DNA from 3 places in the Psychrobacillus sp. FSL K6-1267 genome. Region 3 is predicted to be linked to each of the others. Evidence: riboswitches for the same ligand, from Rfam matches in the RefSeq annotation. Region 3 holds a riboswitch; each other region holds the start of a gene.

Region 1 (3,793 bases), 3.9 Mb from region 3:
TTTAATAGTTCAGCTATCTCTTCTGTATTCCCGCTATAGCTCAAATAACAAATGATGGTTTTCATTAGCTCGAGCAAGACTCACATTCTACCAGTTCTATTGAAGTGGAACGTACATAATAAGTTGTTTTTAGACCACTGTTCCAGGCATCTAAGTGCAGCGCTAACAATTCCTTAGCTTTAATAGTATTTTGAACATATAGATTTAGCGAAACACCTTGGTCGATATGTCTTTGACGGGCGGCATTTTGTTTTAACGTCCAGTGCTGGTCGATAAAGTAAGCTGATTTGTAATACCATGTCGTCTCTGAATTTAAATCTGGGACTGTCACTGGAATTTTATAATCTTTCTTTTCCTCTGAATAGGTCTTTTGGAAAATCGGATCAATACTTGCCGTACTTCCCGCTAAAATGGAAGTAGATGAGTTTGGTGCAACGGCCATCAAATATCCATTTCGGATACCATTTTCAGCTACTTTATCACGCAGACTTACCCATTCCTCTCCGTCATATTGACGGTTTTCAAAATAAGCCCCTGTTTGCCAATCAGAACCTTCGAATAAAGGGTAGGCCCCTTTTTCCTTCGCAAGATTTAAGGAAGCTTGAATCGTCAAATAGGCAATTCTTTCATATAGATTATCAGCAAGCTCTACCGCTTCCTCTGATTCCCAACGAATTTGCTTAAGGGCAAGTAAATGATGCCAACCAAACGTTCCAAGTCCAATTCCACGGTACCTTGCGTTTGTGCGCTCTGCCTGTGGCACTGGAATCATGTTCATATCTATAACATTGTCTAACATTCTTACCTGGATGTTTATTAATCGTTCTAGTACATCCTCTGGTACTGCTTTACCTAAATTAATAGAAGAAAGGTTACAAACTACGAAATCACCAGGTTTTCTGCGAGTTACAATCACATCGTCCTCTAGCTGTATGGATTCAAATTCAGTGGCACTTTGGTTTTGAAAAATTTCCGTACAAAGATTACTACTATAAATCATTCCAACATGCTTGTTTGGATTACGGCGATTCACTTCATCTCTATAAAACATAAATGGGACACCCGTTTCTAACTGGGATCGCATAATTCGCTTCATCAAATCTATTGCTGGAACTGTTTCTCGTGAAAGGCGATGATCCATTACACATTCTTCATACTTTTCTCTGAAAGAACCATCTCCACGTTTTTCATCATAAAAGTCTTCTAATGAGTAACCTTTGAGCTGACGAACCTCGTGAGGGTCAAACAAATGCCATTCTCCTCTTGCATCAACCTTTTCCATAAACAAATCTGGCAAGCATACACCAGTAAAAATATCATGTGCTCGAAGTCGTTCATCGCCATTATTTAGTCTTAAATCTAAAAATGTAAATATATCTTTATGCCACACATCCAAGTAAACAGCTACTGCACCTTGACGTTGGCCTAGCTGATCTACGCTGACAGCTGTATTGTTTAGTTGCTTTATCCATGGAAGAACGCCACTAGACGCTCCCACAAAACCTCTTATAGAAGAGCCACGGCTACGGACCTTGCCCATATAAACGCCTATTCCTCCTCCAAACTTAGAAAGTGTGGCTATGTCTGTGTTGCTATCATAAATTCCTTGTAGACTGTCATCAACCGTGTCGATAAAACAGCTAGAAAGCTGCCCGTGTGGCTTTCCTGCATTAGAAAGAGTAGGAGTAGCAACCGTCATATATAAATTGCTCATCGCCCAATAGGCTTCTTTAACTTTTTCTATGCGGTTTTCTTTTTCGTCCTTCATTAGCGTCATTGCAATAATCATCCAGCGTTCTTGTGGCAATTCTACAATAGTCTTATCAAAATCCTTCGCTACATAACGATCTAAAAGCGTTTTTAAAGCTATATATGTGAAGAGGAAATCTCTTTCAGTAACGAGGATTTCTGCTAATTGCTCTAATTCCTCTGTAGAATAGGTTTCTATGATACGAGAATCATAAATTCCCTTAGCCGATAGCTTTTGAACGTTATCTGCAAACTTTGTATAGACTGCATCTGCCGTTGTATTTCTTCGTTCCGCTTGTTGCGAATATACTTCTGCTAAATAGATTCGAGCCGCTACAAATGTCCAATAAGGTTCATGTTCATCAAGAAAGCTCAGTGACTCTAAGGACATGGCTTTAGACCAGCTAGCAATATTGCCCTCTGGGTGTTTTTGTAGCCACTTGTCATGTGACCTCCTTAATGGTGCTATCTTTTCTTCCCCAAACTCCTGTGTTAATTGGTATAGTACCTGTTGTTTTTCTGTGTTTGAAATAGTGGTCATTTAGAGTTCCTCCCTGTCTTTACATAACAAAAAAGCGATGGCTCTAGCCTCTTCGGCTGAGTCATCGCTCACGATTTTAAAGTAGGAAACAACAAGACGTATCGTTCGTTTAAAGATAGAGTCTCTCGCCCCCACCTCTCAACCCCCGAAGAAAGTGTTGCTTCACCGATAAACAGGCAGGTCTACTGGCTCGTGTTTCTTCCTTCTGCTGGCCTTCCCACGAAAAATCGCAGTGGCATATTCAACAGTCGTCCACACTTACAGTTGCGGGGACAGCTTTGGTATTTCACCGAATTCCCTTTTAAACCATAACGGTACCTTTTCATCGTATAAATACTATATATTGTGTTTTGATTACTTATATACCCTAACATATTGTGTTTAAACTTGTACATAGGTAAAAAGACTAGACGTTTGATACACAGCTTTATTTCTGTACATTAAACTAATTTCATATCCCTTTAATCGCTCTTTCTAATCTCTATTCTATATAAATTTTATAAGCTTTCGTAGCCGTATTATGAAAACTTACTTTCGTATTTATTCATACAGGCTTACCTTGCAGCTTTACCTTCTTTTTCTTAGCTTTCATATGACCGCTCCAGGAGAGGTTTGTTCCCATTCGAAGAATCATTTCCAAGGGACCTCGTTTGAATACCTTCAAGTAGTAGTAGCTACCTATACACTGTAGAACAAAAATTACAAAGCCCAGCAAGACACTATTTAGCATGCCCAAAGAGCCAAATTGTCCTAAACCGTATCCGTAATAGATAAAAGTACAAATAACACTTTGCATAATGTAATTTGTTAAAGAAAGTTTCCCAACACTTTCAAAACCAATGAAAACCTTGTTACCTGAGAACTTTATAAATAGGATAGCAAATATACCAATATAGGATATACACAGTAATTGTGTACCCATTTGTAATAGAACTGCTGTCCAATTTGTTTCTTCTCCAATAATAGCGATAGATTTTAAAAGTAAACTAATTGGCAAAAGAGCCATACTTAATATATACCATTTTTGTTCTCGTTCCATGTGTAGAAATAAGCCACCCTTTGCAGCTGCCATACCAAACAAAAACATCGGTGACGTCAACAATGGTCCAAACAAAAGCATAAACAAGCTAAAAAATACTTTCTCCCCTTCACTTTCAAAATACAGTGGATCCTCTGTATTTCTGTGTTGCTTAATTTCCTCATAAGAGCCATTTTGATAGACTTCATTTGTGGTTTTTATGTATAATGATTGCTTTTCCAACTCTTCCTTACTTTTTTCTTCCATTCCGTAACTAAGAGCACCAGTCAATACAAACAAAACCGTTCCCCATATAATTAAAGTTTTCTTTTTTCTATTTAAAAAAAGTAATAGGAATAATCCCATTAACCCGTAAAAGGCTAGAATATCCCCTTCCCATAAATAGGTTGAATGAAGTAAACCTAGAATAAAAAGAAATATAAAACGTCTCCATAAATGCCTTTTTACTTTTCCTTTCTTTTTTT
Region 2 (3,793 bases), 240 kb from region 3:
TCCTCTTCGGCAAAGCAATATAAATAGCTAAACTAATCAAACCAAAATAAAAAAAGTGGACTCCTTTTCTTATTAAGAATTCGACAAATGCATAGTAGCCACGTTCCTCGACAGAGACATAGAATCCCCAATAAGGAATATGAAATAATGATAAAAAAGACTCCAATGGCTTGTTTGGAAGCCATTCTTTAAGCACGGCTACCAAAGACTGTTGCTCGGAAGTCTGCCCGGAGGCTATAAATACAAAGACAAGTAAAAGTAAAAGTGGAATAAATTTTTTCATATAAAAACAGTAGCATAAATTGAATGAGAAACAAAATAATTGCAGACTTTATAGCTAATAAAAGAGTAAAAAGCTGGTTGTTTCACAAGCTTCTATCACCAATTGAAAGGCTATGGTACACTTACGATAAGTGAATAATTTTTGCAGGGAAAAGGTGCTGACTTGTCAGCTTAATTAGGGAATTCGGTGAAAAACCGAAGCTGTATCCGCAACTGTAAATGCTGATGAAATAAGAAAAATACCACTGTTGGCTAAAAGCCAATGGGAAGGTTCTTAGAGTAAAATGATGCATGAGCCAGGAGACCGGCCTTTTCTTGAACGTATAAATACTCTTCGGAAGTTAAGGGGTTGTACGGCACGTTTCTATTTTCGATTAAATTTCTAACGATAAATAGGTATTGCGCCGCCCTTTTTTAGGGTGGCGTTTTTTTGTGCTGTAAGAAGTCGAGTATTGTATTGCCGAAAATTCACAAATAACTTGGAAAGGGGGCAGAGCATTGAAAAAAGACATGCGATATATTTGTTATCCATTTATGAGAGAAAAGCCGTCTACAGTAGACTTTGAGATTCGAACAGACTCATTGACCACACGTATTGGATTGGCCGCATCTTTAACAAAAGATATTCCAAGAGTTTACGAGGATTTAATGTATCTGGCACCGATGGCATATCACGTAAATGGTTCTGTTAGAGGGAAGCTAGCAATCAATGAAAAGGATTTACAAATTCTAAGTGATATGTATGATTTCTACGTAAGTGAAGTGGAAGGAAGAGTAGATATATTCGTACTTCCACAAGGCTCAACAGCTGCATGTGAATTACACGTGTGTCGTAGTGAAGCAAAAAAATCTGTAAGGGCTTTACATAAAGTTTCATTAGAAAGAGAAGTACCAGAGATTTTGTTTGATTACACACAGCTATTAGCAAATGTATTGTTTGCAATGGCGGTATATGTAAATAAGCATCATGGAGTAGAAGAGATTCAATTTGTCAGTAAATCATATCCGATGAGAAAAAAGAAAAAAGTGGAGGATTAACAAATGAATAAACAATTAAGGAATTGGTTAGCGGTACTAATACTTTCTATCTTGCTTGTAGGCTGCCAAGAGGCTGAAAAAAATACAGCTGTTGAAACAGATTCTGTACAAGAAGTAAAAGAATATACTGTAACGGATGATATGGGGAAAGAAGTTACATTCGAAGAAGTTCCGGAAACGATTGTGTCTCTACAACCAAGTAACACAGAAATCCTGTTTGCCCTTGGTGTAGGAGATAAAATTGTTGGAGCTACAGAATACGATACCTATCCAGAAGAGGCACTAGAAATTGAACGAGTTTCCGATTCTATGAAGTTCAACGCAGAACGTATTTTAGAGATAAATCCAGATGTTGTAATTGCTTATACAACTGGATCTGAGGAAGAGCTTAAAGTGTTGGAAGACGCGGGGTTAGATGTTTTTGTCATTCAATCGGCGCTATCATTTGAAGACGTCTATGGAGATATTGAACAGTTGGCCGCAGTAATGGGAGTAGAGGATAAAGGAACCGATCTTGTTGACTCTATTAAAACTACTATTCAAAGTGTTCAGGACAAAGTATCAGGTGTAAGCGATCAGAAACACGTCTACTTTGAAATAAGCCCATCTCCAGAAATTTTTACAACAGGAAAAAATACTTTCCAACAAGAAGTTTTGAGTAAAGCTACAGTTGTAAATATTTTTGGAGACCAAGAGGGATGGATTAAATTATCTGAGGAAGATGTCATTAAGAAAAATCCTCCGATTATCTTGACTACCGTAAATTATGTAGAAGATCCAATTGGTGAGATTAAGGCTCGTCCAGGCTGGAATCAGTTGGAGGCAGTGCAAAACAACGCCATTTTCCAATTAGATCAGGACATTATGTCTCGCCCAGGACCACGAATTGGTGAAGCTGTAGAACTAGTAGCTAAAACCGTTTATCCAGAGATATTTGAATAAAGTAGAAGTTGGTCTCGTTTTGAGGAGACCAACTTCTTTTGTTTTAAAACTGGTACCTTGCAATGAATAATAGTGTTATGGTATAGTACTATCTAATGAATAGTACCGAGGGAGAGAGAGACATGACAGCGAATATTTATATTGAGACGTTAGAAAAAGAGCTTTATATGTTGAATACAAAGGAACGCCAAGCAATAGTTAGAGATTTCCAAAAGTATTTTTGTGATTTGTTAAGAGAGGGACAAACTGAGAAAGCAATAGTTGAATCATTAGGAGCACCATCGTATATAGCAAGGGAATTACTTAAGGCTTACTCAGAAGAGGAAATGATTGTAACAGAAGTGGAATATGAAGGCGCATATATATAAAATGCTACAAAGGCTAGTTACCCTTCGTAGCATGATTTCATTTACAATCGTTTAGTAAACTGAACTAGTTCAACTTTTTTATATTACAGGAATCCAAATTTCTGAATAACAGTTTGAATCAGATGGGTCATCATCTGTATACACTTCCATCTCTGGTGTTCCTGCCTGTTTGTAGGAGTTAGAGGGAAACCATTCTGAGTAAATTTGTTACCATGTATTTTGCATAGCATTGGGCATCGCTCCGTGAACCTCAAAGATTACCCACTTTGATGCTGGTATTTCTAATGTCACCAGATTTTCTAGTGTGTCGCCTATATAACTGACCCCTATCCAATAATCCATCATACTGTCGACTTTAAAATTTTCTCCCATCACACAAACACCAAGAGCACCTTTTATTTCTTCGTTATTTAAAGAAATAATGAAACAACAAGCTCTTGTATAGATTCTTATAGATTAATCTAGCAACGTGTATTAACAGATACAAAAAGCCACCAATTATAGAAACAGGTGGCTTTTTGCATTAGATATTTTTTTTAGTTTCTGTTTCTTTGTCTTCTATTCTAAATTCTTCTGCAACATCGTCTACTATATCTTTAGTTGAGTTTTTAAATTCTTTTAACGTCTCTCCAACTGCTCTACCCAATTGAGGTAATTTTTTAGGACCGAACACGATTAAAGCAATAATTAATATAATGATTAAACCTGGTATTCCAATATTTGGCATTATAATCTCTCCCATACTGTTTCTATATATTTTCACGTGGTTTTTGCAATAGTAGTTAATCTAAAAAAAATTGGTTGTTTTGTATCAATAACACATTATACTCCTACGTTTAAATTTGTAAATACTTTGGTATTAATAATGATCAAATTGTGTGAGTTGGAAAAGTCTCTTCGATATAAAACTCTCTTTTTCCCTTCTATAACTTTCTATAACTTTGTTTATACAACTAGTCCTTTAGCGTTTTTCAACCACAAAACACTAGTTATTTTATACCGATAATAGAAGAGTTTTTACTATTAATTTGCAATTTTTATGTGAATTTAATGTTTTTTCAGAATAAAATTATATTTTGTAATCCGAAATAAATATGTAGTATTGAAGAAATAAAAGGAGTAAACTGTTAAACGGTTGTTTTGTTATGTATAAAAATTACATT
Region 3 (3,793 bases):
CATTCATGGCTTTGTCTGACACACTGGATTCGATAAAGACCGCTTTAATATTTTGTTCTACTAAGAAATTAACGATATTCTGTATATCCTTTAGACCGTATTCAGCATCTGTACTAAGACCTTGTAATCCTCGAACTTCCATCCCATTGCTTTCACCAAAGTAATTAAAGGCGTCATGAGCGGTAACAAGAACCCGTTGCTCTTCGGGGATTTCGCTAATGCGTTCCTTCGTCCAACCATTTAGCTCATCTAGTTCCTCAAAGAACTTTCTTTCGTTTTCTGCAAACTGATCTCCATCAGTGGAAAATTCCTCCGTAAGTGATTTTGTGATTTCGTGTGTAGCCAATTTCCAAACCTCAATGTCGAACCAAATATGTGGATCAAATAATTCTGGATGAGCCTCGTCATTTAAGATTCTATCTTTCGGAACTACTTCTCCAATAGCCACTACAGATTTGTCCTTCTTCATTTTTTCAAAAATATCACTCATTTTCCCCTCAAGAGCTAGACCATTATAAAAAATAATATCTGCATCCTCTAATACTTGTAAATCGCCTTGAGTAGCCTTATAAAGATGTGGATCTACACCAGGGCCCATTAAGGATTTTACCTCCACAGAATCTCCAGCAATTATCCTTACGGCATCTGCAATTTGCCCTGTAGTTGTAACGACAAGTGGTTTTTCTTCCCCAGAACCCCCTGCGTTATTGTTACCACAGCCAACCAATAAAACAGCCACAATAAATAAAAATAAGATCTTTTTCACTTAGCACACTCCTTTTCCTTTGTTATAAAGTATTTCCTTAAGGAAACTTTTAGACTAAAAAAATATTATTTTCTTTTATGATAATAAATTTCCTTAAGGAAATATTTGTTCAATAGGTTAACACTTCTTTTTTGAATTGTCAAAGTACTTTATGTAAAAATGAAAAAAAGGTGACTATATGTTGTTAAGAAAATCTGGGGCAGAATACGCAAGTGAGGGGCATTTTGTTTAGAAAGAATTCCAAAAAGGAGATACTCGAAAAACCTTTATTTTTTCGTATGTATTTTATACAAGTGCTATACTGTATGAACAATGATAGTAGGGAGGTAACGATATGCAATATTCAAAATCTAAAATGGAAGAGCTAGTAAAATTTAGTCCTGACTTAGCAAAAAGATTGAAGGAAGTAATGAAGGAGCATGACCTAGAAAAAAGCTTTGCTCTTAAAGCTTTGTACCATTCAGAAGTTAAAGACGGCGGGAAATATCAAAGGGATTACCAAGACCTTTAAATCAAAAAAACGAACCACATGATTAATCTCATTTGGTTCGTTTTTTATATCCTTAATTAAGATCCTACTTGTATTGAAATGACTCGGGACATGCTTGATTTAGCTTTAGGCGGATGCGTTCGGCGCGGCGAGCGGTACCCGTGGCTTGCGATCCTCCACTGTAGTCTCCGCCTGCCACTCCTAGAAGAGAGCCTTTTGGTTTGATAAATAGATACAATGAATGATGATTGTTGGACGAACCAAATAAATTGAACACTGGGTTCATGGAGCTAGAATTTAGATATATTCTTTTTTTCAAAGTTAATATTGGCAAAACCATTTTGGAAGCGTGCGAATGCGCCTTACTTATTCCTCCAATTTCCCTGAAATTTCATTTTTAATCTGATGATGGGCATCAATGAGATTTTGAAGAAAAATATTTTTTTCGTTCATACTCCAGGTTGAACTAAGTTCAATTTCTTTTTTCATTTCATCATAGATAGACTGTAGAGATATTGATGTACTTGCAACATAATTTGTCATTAATACTTGTTTATATTGTTCAATAAAATTCTCTTTTCTCATTTTCAAAATCCTTTCGCCTTTAACATAAAAAAGCATCCTCTTTTATAAAAAAGAAGATGCTAGTTAGTATGATTTAATGGTCAGTACGCTTGGAAACTCAATAAAATCCACGCTGAAAACAGGAGCCCAATAGCTCCAGTGATTTTATTATGTTTTTCGTACGACAGTATTTTCAAGCTATTGCTTGTACATAGCTGCACTTAACACCCCCTATCCGCGTAGGCTTGTGGTGTGTACTTGAAATAGGCAGGTCTCCTGGCTCATGTTCATCGCTCTTCTTTCCTTCCCGTAGTAACCTTACAGTGGTTTATAAAGAATCGCTCCCATTTACAGTTGCGGGACAGCGTCGGTCTTTCACCGAACTTCCCTTTTAAGTTCTCTTGCTAACAAAAGAACACCTAAATCTACACATTATTTAATTGTTCTTTCACTATAACATAAAGAAAGGTATTCATTATAGCAAATTTGGATAAGCGGCCGATGGTTTCCCTTTTTATAATCAATAGAGAGGTGAGGGAAATGATTAGAATGAAAGATTCGTATCGGCTGTATATTCATATTTGCTTTCTATCGCAATTATTTTTTACTTATATATTTACAGTCAATCTGTTGTACCAAGTAAGCGTTGTTAAGCTGGATCCGTTGCAGCTTGTTTTAGTGGGAACTGTGTTAGAGCTAACCGTATTTCTTTTTGAAATTCCAACAGGCGTCATATCTGACTTAAAAAGCCGGAAGCTGTCCATTATTATTGGTTATTTTTTGATAGGGACGGGTTTTTTATTGGAGGGTTTGTTTCCTTATTTTATAACGGTTTTATTGGCCCAGGTGGCATGGGGGATAGGCTATACCTTTACAAGCGGATCACAGCAAGCTTGGATTGCAGATGAAATAGGAGAAGAGAAGGCCTCTTTAGCATATATGAGGGGAGCTAAGGCTGGAAATTTGGGTCAATTAATTGCCATTCCGTTAAGTATTTTAACCGGTTACTACATGATTAATCTTCCTATTATTATGGGAGGCGTATGTATGATAGGCTTGGCTATTTTTCTTATAATTTTTATGAAAGAGAATCATTTTAAACCAATAAAAATAACTGAAAGAATTAATACATTGGAGACAATGAAAGAGAGTTTAGGGAAAATCATTCATTATTCAAAAGCAAGCTTTATCCTGCGAATGCTATTTCTAATTGCTCTGTTTATAGGTTTTTATAGCGAGGGCTTTGATCGTTTGTGGCTTACCCATCTACTGGAGATGGCTAGAATAACCAGTTTGCCAAATGAACAGCTAGTGTTATTGACTGGTGGTATTCAGCTGGTGATAGTACTCGTGTCATTTGCAATACTTCACTTTCTAAATAAAAGTACAATTTATCAGGATCTGCGAACGATATATATCGGTCTTTTTATTGGTAGCTTCAGTATAGTGGTAGCATTAATCGGCTTTGCAGTTTCGAAGTATTTCATTGGCTTGTTTATTTGCTATGTCTTAATTCAAGTGAGTCGAAAAGTAATGTACCCATTGGAGGATATTTGGTTAAATAAAATCATTCCAGATTCCTCGACTCGAGCAACGTTTTTCTCAGTCAAAGGTCAAGTGGATGCCATTGGACAAATAAGTGGTGGGCCTGTTATTGGATATATTGCCACAACCTTTGCCATTAGGACTGCCATCATTGTTAGTGCCGTAATTTTAAGTCCAGTCCTGTTTTTATATCACATACTTTTGAAGAAAGCTAAGGGTCGGGAATAACAATATAAAGACCAGCAGGTATAGAAATTTTAGCTACCATGAACACAATACTATGTTCATGGTCTTTTTTGTATGGAGGAAACCTGATGGAGTATTGATAACCAGTTCTATTTAGCAAATAGAAAGAAATTCTACATATGCTTGTTTGAGCTGGATTTTCTCCGGCTAAAAGCAACCTCCTAAATCGGAAAATAAACTTG

What was found. Region 3 has a riboswitch for cobalamin ahead of MHB55_RS20990 (hypothetical protein). Riboswitches for the same ligand answer to the same signal wherever they lie in the genome.
Region 1: linked by a shared signal. The riboswitch ahead of MHB55_RS01115 (ribonucleoside-diphosphate reductase subunit alpha) and the one ahead of MHB55_RS20990 (hypothetical protein) in region 3 are both predicted to bind cobalamin.
Region 2: linked by a shared signal. The riboswitch ahead of MHB55_RS19685 (hypothetical protein) and the one ahead of MHB55_RS20990 (hypothetical protein) in region 3 are both predicted to bind cobalamin.

The regions. Positions count from the first base shown of each region.
Region 1 is NZ_JBBOOR010000001.1:210,242-214,034, reverse strand. Features, by position in the region: gene MHB55_RS01120 (flavodoxin) at 1-65, opposite strand, end outside; gene MHB55_RS01115 (ribonucleoside-diphosphate reductase subunit alpha) at 65-2,290, opposite strand; cobalamin riboswitch at 2,449-2,627, opposite strand; gene MHB55_RS01110 (DUF418 domain-containing protein) at 2,835-3,793, opposite strand, start outside.
Region 2 is NZ_JBBOOR010000001.1:3,841,263-3,845,055, reverse strand. Features, by position in the region: gene MHB55_RS19690 (VanZ family protein) at 1-283, opposite strand, end outside; cobalamin riboswitch at 419-609, shown strand; gene MHB55_RS19685 (hypothetical protein) at 781-1,320, shown strand; gene MHB55_RS19680 (ABC transporter substrate-binding protein) at 1,324-2,262, shown strand; gene MHB55_RS19675 (HAAS signaling domain-containing protein) at 2,385-2,630, shown strand; partial or broken gene MHB55_RS19670 (GyrI-like domain-containing protein) at 2,709-3,029, opposite strand; gene tatA (twin-arginine translocase TatA/TatE family subunit) at 3,154-3,360, opposite strand.
Region 3 is NZ_JBBOOR010000001.1:4,082,864-4,086,656, reverse strand. Features, by position in the region: gene MHB55_RS21000 (metal ABC transporter solute-binding protein, Zn/Mn family) at 1-766, opposite strand, end outside; gene MHB55_RS20995 (hypothetical protein) at 1,101-1,277, shown strand; gene MHB55_RS20990 (hypothetical protein) at 1,623-1,841, opposite strand; cobalamin riboswitch at 2,070-2,258, opposite strand; gene MHB55_RS20985 (MFS transporter) at 2,361-3,593, shown strand.